Regions from separate parts of the Allobosea sp. 10L422 genome, predicted to be linked through region 1. Evidence: predicted binding sites of a transcription regulator. Region 1 holds the regulator's gene; the other holds the start of a gene.
What was found. The regulator PhoB, encoded in region 1, activates phosphate uptake and scavenging genes when phosphate is short. The targets are predictions, from matches to a motif close to TGTCATNNANCTGTCAT.
Positions count from the first base shown of each region.

Region 2: AC1DEZ_RS24505 (acetoacetate decarboxylase) is a predicted target of PhoB. The motif match lies at 2,780-2,796, and genes of this name have one in related genera.

Region 1 is NZ_JBFTJI010000009.1:88,910-94,065, reverse strand. It holds gene AC1DEZ_RS18210 (LysR family transcriptional regulator) at 1-103, shown strand, start outside; gene AC1DEZ_RS18205 (SpoIIAA family protein) at 158-544, shown strand; gene AC1DEZ_RS18200 (DUF3175 domain-containing protein) at 561-845, shown strand; partial or broken gene AC1DEZ_RS18195 (hypothetical protein) at 889-1,088, opposite strand; gene AC1DEZ_RS18190 (hypothetical protein) at 1,101-1,280, opposite strand; gene phoB (phosphate regulon transcriptional regulator PhoB) at 1,388-2,086, opposite strand; gene phoU (phosphate signaling complex protein PhoU) at 2,098-2,817, opposite strand; gene pstB (phosphate ABC transporter ATP-binding protein PstB) at 3,025-3,831, opposite strand; gene pstA (phosphate ABC transporter permease PstA) at 3,871-4,755, opposite strand; gene pstC (phosphate ABC transporter permease subunit PstC) at 4,773-5,156, opposite strand, start outside.
Region 2 is NZ_JBFTJI010000015.1:233,790-238,945, reverse strand. It holds gene AC1DEZ_RS24515 (ABC transporter substrate-binding protein) at 1-879, opposite strand, end outside; gene AC1DEZ_RS24510 (acetolactate synthase large subunit) at 1,122-2,678, shown strand; gene AC1DEZ_RS24505 (acetoacetate decarboxylase) at 2,844-3,587, shown strand; gene AC1DEZ_RS24500 (histone deacetylase family protein) at 3,606-4,649, opposite strand; gene AC1DEZ_RS24495 (TetR/AcrR family transcriptional regulator) at 4,776-5,156, opposite strand, start outside.

The DNA.
Region 1 (5,156 bases):
GTTGGGCCAGCCGCAACGCCCCGGCCTCGATGAATTCGTCGGCTGGCTACGCTCCGAAGCCGCGCGGTTCGATGCCGCCACCCGTGGATCCTCAGCCGCCTGATCATCGCGCGAAACTTCCGCTCTTGCCCCGCGTTGTCTGGATCAAGGAGGAGTCATGTTAACGATCCTGCCCGCCCCGGACCATGTCGGCGCCTACCGCCTGTCGCAGACGCTGACCAGCGACGATCTCGACGGGATCATGGCCGATATCGACGCGAAGCTCGCACGACACGAGAAAGTCGGCATCCTCGCCGACCTTACCGATTTCACCGATATGACCTTGGCTGCCGCCTGGAAGGATGCGCGCTACAGCCTAGGCAAGCTGTGGGAGCTGCAACGCTTCCCGCGTGAGGCGGTGATCACCGACAGGGGCTGGCTTGCCGCCTTCGTCGACCTGCTCAATCCGGCGATCCCCTTCGTGACTGTTCGCACCTTCAAGCCGGAGGAGTACGAGACCGCATTGACCTGGGCCGGCGACATCGAGGGCGGACCAAACGCCTGACCGACAGGAGGACGCCATGCTCGTCCACAAGCACAGATGGTCGGCCGATATCACCAGCCGGAGCAACGCGCTCGATTTCGAGAAAGCCGTGTTCACGCGTGGCGATCCGCGCCAGATCGCGCGCTCGCTGAAGCGGTCGGCCGAGCACAGCCGCCGGCGCAAATCGGGCCCCTATCGCTCGGCGATGTCGATGCTCACCTTCTACATCAACCGTGCCGGCCGGAAACTGCCGGCCGAGCGCCGCAGGACTCTGGAAGCGGCCAAGCACAGCTTGCGCCGCCTCTTCCACCGAGAGGGCTGAAGCGCCTGCCGTCACCCTTCAGGATCAACCTGAAGGCCGGTTCTCATGGCGCCCTGCCTCCCTTGCGCGCCGGATCATGCGAGTGGTGGCTGACAAGTTCGCCGCCGCCACCCGAAACGCGAGCGTGCCGCCGGTTGTCATCGGCAGGTGGTTTGCGGATGTCCGGCGGCTTCTTCGCGTTCTCATGGGATGAGCCGGGTCGCCGTGCCGGATGGTCTGCGGCGCCTTGGTCGAGGTCGACATTCGGCAACCTCTTCAACGATCCTGCTGCAGACCCTGATGGGTCGTGTTGATGCGGGTATTGCCCTGCTGGCCCTGCTGATCAGGCTGGCTCGGTCGGCGCTCGCCACCTCTGGCGCTGCGCAGATCGCGCTCGGCATGATCCGGCTCGCCCGGACCCTTGTCGCTTCGATTGGCCGGCGGGATGGGCGGCATCTTGCTCACGGCGACCTCCTCTGGCTCGCGTTGATTTTCACGATCAACGCGAGCGTGCGGGCAAGGTTCACGGCAAGTTGCGATGAAGAGCAGAGCTGCAGCGCCGCTCAGCTGCGCGCAAAGGTTTCGTCGAAGGCGTAACCGGCGCCGCGGACTGTCCGCAGCGGATCCTTGGTATTGGCCGGCGTGATCGCCTTGCGCAGCCGGCCCACATGAACGTCGACGGTGCGCTCATCGATATAGACGTCGCGGCCCCAGACGGCGTCGAGAAGCTGGGCGCGCGAATAGACGCGGCCGGGCGCCTGCATCAAGAACTCGAGCAGCCGGAACTCAGTCGGGCCGAGATGCAGCTCGCTGCCGGCACGGCGGACGCGCCGCGTCGTGCGGTCAAGTTCCAGATCCCCGGCGGCGAGCAGCCCCGCGACATGGCCCGGCTTGGCGCGGCGCAGCAGCGCCTGTATGCGCGCGATCAGCTCGGGCAGCGAAAAGGGCTTCACCACATAATCGTCCGCGCCAGTCGCGAGCCCGCGCACGCGTTCGGTCTCCTCGCCGCGCGCCGTCAGCATGATGATCGGCACGCGTTCGGTGTCGCGCCGCGAACGCAAGCGGCGGCAGAGTTCGATGCCAGAAAGGCCCGGCAGCATCCAGTCGAGCAGCACGAGATCAGGCGTGTGGTCGCGCAGATGCAGTTCGGCGTCATCCCCGCGCGCGACGCTGTCGACCTCGAAACCCTCGGCCTCGAGATTGTAGCGCAGCAGCAGGGTTAGCGGCTCCTCGTCCTCGACGATCAGGATGCGTGCGGCCATGATGATCTACTTCAGTTCCCGGTGATCGCCTCGACCTCGATATTGGTCGTGTCGAGCTTCGGCCGGTTCACGTCGAGCGAGTCGCCGGTGATGAGATAGTGAATCGTCTCGGCGATGTTGGTGGTGTGGTCGCCGATGCGCTCGATGTTCTTCGCGCAGAACAGGAGATGCGTGCAGAAGGTGATGTTGCGCGGATCCTCCATCATATAGGTCAGGAGCTCGCGGAACAGCGAGGTGTAGAGCGCATCGATCTCGTCGTCGCGGCGCCAGACGTCGAGCGCCTTCTGCTCGTTGCCGGCAGCGTAGGCGTCGAGAACGTCCTTGAGCTGCGCCTGCACCAGGCGGCTGATGTGCTCGAGCCCGACCACGGCGCGGTGCGGCGGCTGGAACTGGCCGGCGATGGCGACGGCGCGCTTGGCGATGTTCTTGGCGAGATCGCCGACGCGCTCGATATCGGCGGCGATGCGGATCGCCGAAATCAGCTCGCGCAGGTCGTTGGCGAGCGGCTGGCGCCGGGCGATGGTCAGTACCGCCTTTTCCTCGACGTCCCGCTGGAGGTTGTCGAGGCGCTGGTCGGCCGTGATGATCTTCTGGGCAAGGCCGGTGTCCCGGCGCACCAGCGCCACGGTCGAATCGCCGAGCATGCGCTCGGCCATGCCGCCCATTTCGGCGAGGCTGCGGCGGATGCCTTCGAGATCGGTATCGTAGGAGCGGACGATGTGGTCGGTCATGGGCGGCGTGTCCTCTAGATCATTAGCGCCGGTGCAGCGTCGTCGTTTTCAGGTCGGCATGCTCGACCCTCAGCCCTCATCCTCAGGAGCAAGCGAAGCTTGCGTCTCGAAGGATGCTCCGGTTGGTTCCGGAGCCTCCTGGACCATCCTTCGAGACGCCGCTCGCGCGGCTCCTCAGGATGAGGGCTGCTGGTTTGAAACCGGTCTTCAGCCGAACCGGCCGGTGACGTAGTCCTGCGTCTGCTTCTTGGCAGGGTTCATGAAGATGGTGTTGGTCGGCGCGAATTCGACGACCTCGCCCAGATACATGAAGGCGGTATACTGCGAGATGCGGGCCGCCTGCTGCATGTTGTGCGTGACGATGGCGATGGTGAAGTCGCTCTTCAGCTGCTCCAGCAGATCCTCGATCTTGCCGGTCGAGATCGGGTCGAGCGCCGAGGTCGGCTCGTCGAACAGGATCACTTCAGGCTTCTGCGCGATGGTGCGCGCGATGCACAGGCGCTGCTGCTGGCCGCCGGAGAGACCCATGCCGGAGCTCTTCAGCTTGTCCTTGACCTCGTCCCAGAGCGCGGCGCGGCGCAGAGCGCCTTCGACGCGGTCGTCGAGCTCGGACTTCGGCGGCTTCTCGTAGAGGCGGATGCCGAAGGCGACGTTGTCGTAGATCGACATCGGGAACGGCGTCGGCTTCTGGAACACCATGCCGACGCGCGAGCGCAGCTCGTTCACATCGACATCGTTCGAGATGATGTTGCGCCCGTCGAGCATGATCTCGCCGGTGGCCTTCTGCTCCGGATAGAGCGAGTAGATCCGGTTGAAGATGCGCAGCAGGGTCGACTTGCCGCAGCCCGACGGGCCGATCAGCGCGGTGACGTGCCGGTCGCGGAAATCGAGATTGATGTTCTTCAGCGCCTTGTGCTCGCCGTAGTAGAAATCGAGGTTCTTCACCGCGATCCGGACGGGCGCCTCGGCATCGAGCGTCTGCGGGGAGAGTTCAAGGGTCGAAAGCATCGACATGGTCCTCAAGGTCGGACGCGACCGGGTTGGATTCAAGTCTTATTTGCCGCCGGCGACAAAGCGGCGGGCAATGATCGAGAGCAGCAGGATCGAGACCGTGATGATCAGCGATCCCGCCCAGGCCAGTTGCTGCCAGTTCTCATAGGGAGCGGAGGCGAACTGGTAGATGGTGACGGGCAGGTTCGAGACGCCGCCGACCAAGGTCGGCGAGAACCAGAAATTGTTGTTCAGCGCGGTGAAGATCAGCGGCGCGGTCTCGCCGGCGATACGGGCGAGAGCCAGCAGGATACCGGTCACCATGCCGGCCTTGGCGGCGCGCCAGGTCACCGAGGTGATGACGACCGACGGCGGGGCGCCGAGGGCCGAGCCGGCTTCGCGCAGCGGGCCGGGCACGAGGTTCAGCATGTCCTCGGTGGTGCGCACGATGACCGGGATCGCGATGATGCCGAGCGCGACGCCGCCGGCCCAGCCGGAATAGCCGCGGAAGGGCTCGACCAGGATCACATAGACGAACAGACCGATCAGGATCGACGGTGCCGACAGCAGGATGTCGTTGATGAAGCGGATCAGGTTCGCGAGCTTCGAGCCCTTGCCGTATTCGGCAAGCCAGGTGCCGGCGAGCACGCCGACCGGGGTCGCTACCGCGATCCCGAGAAAGGTCAGCACCACCGAGCCGACGATGGCGTTGGCGAGGCCGCCGCCCTGCGAGCCGGGGCCCGGCGTGACTTCTGTGAAGGTCGCGAGCGAGAGCCCGCCGATGCCCTTCACCAGCAGCATGCCGAGAATCCAGAACAGCACGAAGATGGCGCAGAAGGTGAAGCCCGTGGCGATGATCTTCATCAGCCGGTCGGCTGTGCGGCGGGACTGGCGCACGCGCCCCCAGGGGGTGTGGGGCAGTTCGCGCGGCGTGGAAGCGGTCGTCATGCTCATCTCTCAGGACCTCAGTAGCGCTTCACCCGGGCGACCAGGAGCCGCGCGATGACGAGGACGACGAAGGTGACGAAGAACAGGATGCAGCCCAGCGCGATCAGCGAGTTGAGCTGCAGGCCCATCGCCTCGTTGAACTCGTTGGCGATGCGCGAGGCGATGGTCGAGCCGGGATCGAGGATCGAGGCCGACAGGCGGTTGGCGTTGCCGACGACGAAGGTGACGGCCATCGTCTCGCCGAGGGCGCGGCCGAGGCCGAGCATGATCGCGCCGATGATCGAGACGCCGGCCTGCGGCACCAGCACATGGCGCACGACCTCCCAGGTCGTGGCGCCGATGCCATAGGCGCTCTCGCGCAGGACGGAGGGGATCTGCTCCAGCATGTCGCGGGTGATCGA
Region 2 (5,156 bases), on a different contig from region 1:
GTCGGCGGCCTTGGCCGAGAAGGCCTGCCAGTCGCCGGAGAAGAACTTCTTGTTGCCCTCGGCATCCGACCAGCGCAGGAACGCCGCCGACTTGCCGAACTGCTCGCCGGTCTGCTTCACATCGGCGCCCATGATCTCATAGGCCTTGGCCTGGTCCTTCTTGATCATCTCCAGCGCTTCGAAATAGCTCTGGGTCAGCGCGGCCGCGGCCTTGTCGTTGACGAGGAAGGCCGGCGTGCAGCCGAAGGTGTCCATCACCATCGGGTAGTCGAGGGTGGTGGCGATGATCTTGCCCGCATCCGGCTTGTCGCGGACGGTGGAGAGATAGGGCTCATAGGTCATCGCCGCGTCGTTCTGGCCGGCGATGAAGGCCTGCGCGGCCGGACCGGGCTCCATGTTGACGACCGTCACATCCTTCACGGACATGCCGTTTTCCTTGAGCATCCAGGCCAGCGCGAAATAGGGCGAGGTGCCGGGCGCCGAGGCCGCGACCGTCTTGCCCTTCAGGTCCTTGATCGAGCCCACACCGTTGCGCACGGCCATGCCGTCGGCGCCATAGCTCTTGTCGAGCTGGAAGATCTGCTTGGTCTTGATGCCCGCCGCATCCCAGACGATCCAGGTCTCGACCGTGGTCGCGGCGCACTGGATGTCACCCGAGGCGATGGCGAGGTGGCGATCCTTCTGCGGAATCTTCTTGATCGTGACGTCGAGGCCGTTCTTAGCGAAGATACCAGCCTCCTTGGCGAGGACCAGCGGCGCGAAGCCGGTCCAGCCGGAAATTCCGATATTCACCTTGGTCTGCGCCTGCGCGCCGCCCGCCGCCAGAAGCGCCGCGAGGCCGAAGCCGACGCTCGCACCGATGCGCTTGAATGCTGCCATGTTCGAAACCCTTCCCCTGCTTAACGGCGAACGCGCCATTCAGGACGCCTAGACAGCGTCATTCACGGCGCGAAGCAACCTTCGTTCCAAATCAGGTTAAATGCATATGCAAACCCGTCAAGGCGCCGATCACCATCGCTTGGGAAAGCCATGACATTCTCTCGTTTGACAGCGCGAGAGGAATTTCCTCCCTTCACGGCCGCTGGCGCAGGGGCGCCTTCTATCGAGTCGAGGTTTTCAGGATGAACGGCGCCGACCGCCTTTGCGACACCCTTCTGATCAACGGCGTCGATACCTGCTTCGCCAATCCCGGCACTTCCGAGATGCACTTCGTCGCGGCGCTCGACCGCAAGCCGCAGATGCGCTGCGTGCTCGGCCTGTTCGAGGGCGTGGTGACCGGTGCCGCCGATGGCTATGCCCGCATGGCCGACAAGCCGGCCGCGACGCTGCTGCATTGCGGGCCGGGCATGGCGAACGCGCTCGCCAACATGCACAATGCAAGGCGTGCCCGCACGCCGATGATCAATGTCGTCGGCGACCATGCCACCTACCATCTCCAGCATGACGCGCCGCTGACCAGCGATATCGAGAGCCTGGCGCATCCGATGTCGCATTTCGTCCGCCGCATCGCCTCGCCCGAGGATGTCGGCCCGGCGATCGGAGAGGCCTATGTCGCCTCGCTGACGCTGCCCGGCGTCACCACCGTGATCCTGCCGGCCGACTGCGCCTGGGGCAGCGTCGAGCCGGCCGCCCTCAAGCCGACGCCGCTGCCGGCGCTGAAGAGCGTCGATTCAGCGGCGATTCGCGAGGTCGCCGCCGGGCTGCGCAAGCATGGCGCGCGCGCCGCGATCATGCTGACGGGGCTCGCGCTGCGGGAGAAGCCGATGGAGATGGCAGCCCGCGTCTGCGCCGCGACCGGCGCCAAGATCTTCAGCCAGATGTCGAATGGGCGCATTCAGCGCGGCGCCGGCCGCGTCGCCATGCCCAAGGTGTTCTATCCGATCGACAAGGCGCTCGATCAGCTCAAGGACGTCGATTATCTCGTGCTGGTCGGCGCGCAGACGCCGGTCGGTTTCTTCGCCTATCCGGGCAAGCCCGGGCGCCTTGTCCACGATGACTGCGAGGTCGCGACGCTGGCCAGCCCGGGCGACGATCTGCCCGCAGCGATCACGGCGCTCGCCGAGGAGATGGGCGCGACGAAGACGGCGCCCGTCTATATCGCCTCGCCGCGCAAGGAGCAGCCCGGCCTGCCGACGGGCAAGCTCGATGCCGACAAGGCCTGCGCCATCGTCTCGGCCCTGCTGCCGGAGAATTGCATCGTCTGCGATGAGTCGGTCTCCTCGGGCCGCAGCTTCTACTATGACTGCCACAGCGCACCGCAGCACGACTACATCCAGCTCACCGGCGGCGCGATCGGCGAAGGCATCCCGCTCGCCATCGGCGCAGCGGTCGCCTGCCCCGACCGCAAGGTCATCAACATGCAGGCCGACGGCTCAGGCATGTACACGGTGCAGGGTCTGTGGACGGAGGCGCGCGAGAATCTCGACATCGTCACAGTCGTCTTCGCCAATCGGACCTACCAGATCCTGCACGGCGAGATGCGCGCCGTCGGCGTCAACGATTTCGGCCGCAACGCCACGCTGATGCTCAACATCGACGAGCCGGCGCTGGACTGGGTCTCGATGGCCAAGGGCATGGGCGTCGAAGCCGCCCGCGCCACCACGGCCGAGGAGTTCACCAGCCTGTTCAAGGCCGCGCTCGCCAAGAAGGGGCCGTTCCTGATCGAAGCGGCGATCTGAGACAGCATCCGACCAAAACGCCCTCCGCCCGAGAACGACGTCTCGGGGTGGAGGGCGATCTTCACGCGGGCAGTGAGGAGAAGCTTTTCTATTCGTCCGGTCGCCATCAATCTGTCGCAGGGCCCCTGCCAGAATTGCGGCTGATTTCGAGAAGGAGCGACCAGCATGAACCGGGACGAGATCCTGAAGGCACCGTCGATGCCCGTCTTCAGCCCGAGCTACCCGCATCCGCCGAACCGCTTCATCAAGCGGGAATATCTGATCATCACCTACGAGACGGACCCTGAGATCATCCGCGCCGCGTTGCCGGAGCCGCTCGAGCCGGCCCCGGGCAACCTCGTCTATTACGAGTGGATGAAGATGCCGGATTCCTCCGGCTTCGGGTCCTATGAGGAGAGCGGCACCGGGATCTATGCCAGCTACAAGGGACAGCCCTGCAATTTCTCCGTGCAGATGTATCTCGACGACGAACCGCCCATCACCGGCGGACGGGAGATCTGGGGCTTCCCCAAGAAGTATGGCGTGCCGCGCCTCGGCGTGATGAAGGACACCCTGACCGGAACGCTGCACTATGACGGCGAGCGCGTCGCAATGGGCACGATGACCTACAAGCATCGCAGCCTCGAAGATCAGCTCGACAAGGTGCGCGACGGCATCGCTGGCCTGAACATCAACCTGAAGCTGCTGCCCGATGTCGATGGCGCACCGAAGGTAGCGCAGCTCGTCGGCTACAATCTCACGGACATCACGGTCCATGGCGCCTGGGAGGGCGAGGCGCGGTTGCATCTCATCCCTCATATCAATTGCCGGGTCGCCGACTTCCCGGTGCGGAGAATCGTGCGCGCTCGTCACCAGCTCGTCGATTTCACGCTGCCTTTCGGCCGGGTTCTGCACGACTACCTCGCATAGCACCCGCGCGTTTCGGCTTCAGGCGAACCCACCCAGGAACGCATCGAGGCAGTCGCCGATCGCCTCGATCGCATAGCCGCCTTCCTGCACAACAAGCGTCGGCAGACCGAGCGCCTTCACCTGCCGGCCGATGGCGCCGAAATCGGAGGCTTCAAGCCTGAGGACGCCGATCGGGTCGTCCTTATGGGCGTCGTAGCCGAGCGCGATCACCAGCACCTCGGCGCCGAAATCGCGGATCGCCTTGCCGGCCCTGTCGACAGCAGCCTGCATCTCGGCTCCGCCCGCGCCATGGGCGAGCGGCAGGTTGAGGTTGAAGCCCTCGCCCGGCCCGTTGCCGCGCTCGTCGTCATAGCCGGTGAAGAACGGGTAGTAGTTAGACGGATCGGCATGGACCGAGATCGTGAGCACGTCGCTACGGCGGTAGAAGATCTGCTGCGTGCCGTCGCCATGATGGGCGTCGACATCGAGGATCGCGACCTTGCCGAATTTGGAGCGCAGGCGCTGGGCGGCGATCGCGGTGTTGTTGAGATAGCAGAAGCCGGTGGCGCGATCGGCGCGGGCGTGATGGCCGGACGGGCGGCAGAGCGAGTAGACGGCGCGCTCGCCGGCGAGGATCGCATCGGCCGCAGAGACTGCGGTCTCGGACGAACGCAGCGTCGAATGCCAGCAATGCTCGCCGATCGGCACTGAGAGATCACCGAGATACCAGCCGAGCTGACCGATGAAGCCGGTGGGGCGGCAGGGCGGACGGACATCCTCGTCCGGGCGGCCGCTCCAATAGGGGAAGGTGCTCGGCCAGACTTCCGGCCCGCGCTCGGCCGGCAGGTCCTGCCAGCGCGCCCAGGCGGTTTCGAGGAAATTGACGAAGCCGGCATCATGGATCGCCAGGATCGGGTCCGTGCCATGCGCCGCCGGATGCTCCGGCTTGATGCCATGCTTCGCCAGCGCACCGAGAAGCCGGTCCGTCCGCTCGGGCAGGTCCTTGGGCGCAACGACCTTGCCGAAGCGCATATATTGCTGCGGATCGTGAAGGGCTTGATCGGGATGGTAGAAGGCACGCATCAGGCGAAAAATCCTCGTCAGGCAGCGAGGCGATCAGCCGGCCCCGCACCGGAATGCTAGCAATGACGGCGACGCCGGTCAGCTACGTCGATGCCGCCCGCCCCTGCGTGGCGGGCGGAGCGGGCCTTACGCCAAGGGCGAGAGCAGCGCCGCGAATTCGCGCGCCAGCGCATCGATCTCGAAGCGTTCGGGCCGGTACCAATCGGTGGAACCGTTGAGCGCGCCGAGCAGGAAATTGCGCAGGACGTCCGGCGCGCGCTCCCGCGGCAGGGCGCCGGCCTGCTGCAGCTCCCCGATCAGCCGGCGCCAGACATCTTCATAGGCGCGCCGCACGGCCCGCACGCTCTCCGGCGCCGGCGCGGCGCCGAAGTTGAATACCTTGATGCTGGCGCTGGTGTAGTCGCCGTGGCCGTGCAGCGCCGCAAGATGGCCGCGGATTGCCGCCTCCAGCCGCTGGCGCGGGTTTGCACCTTCGGTCGCGGCGAGCGCGGCGACTACGCCCTCGTG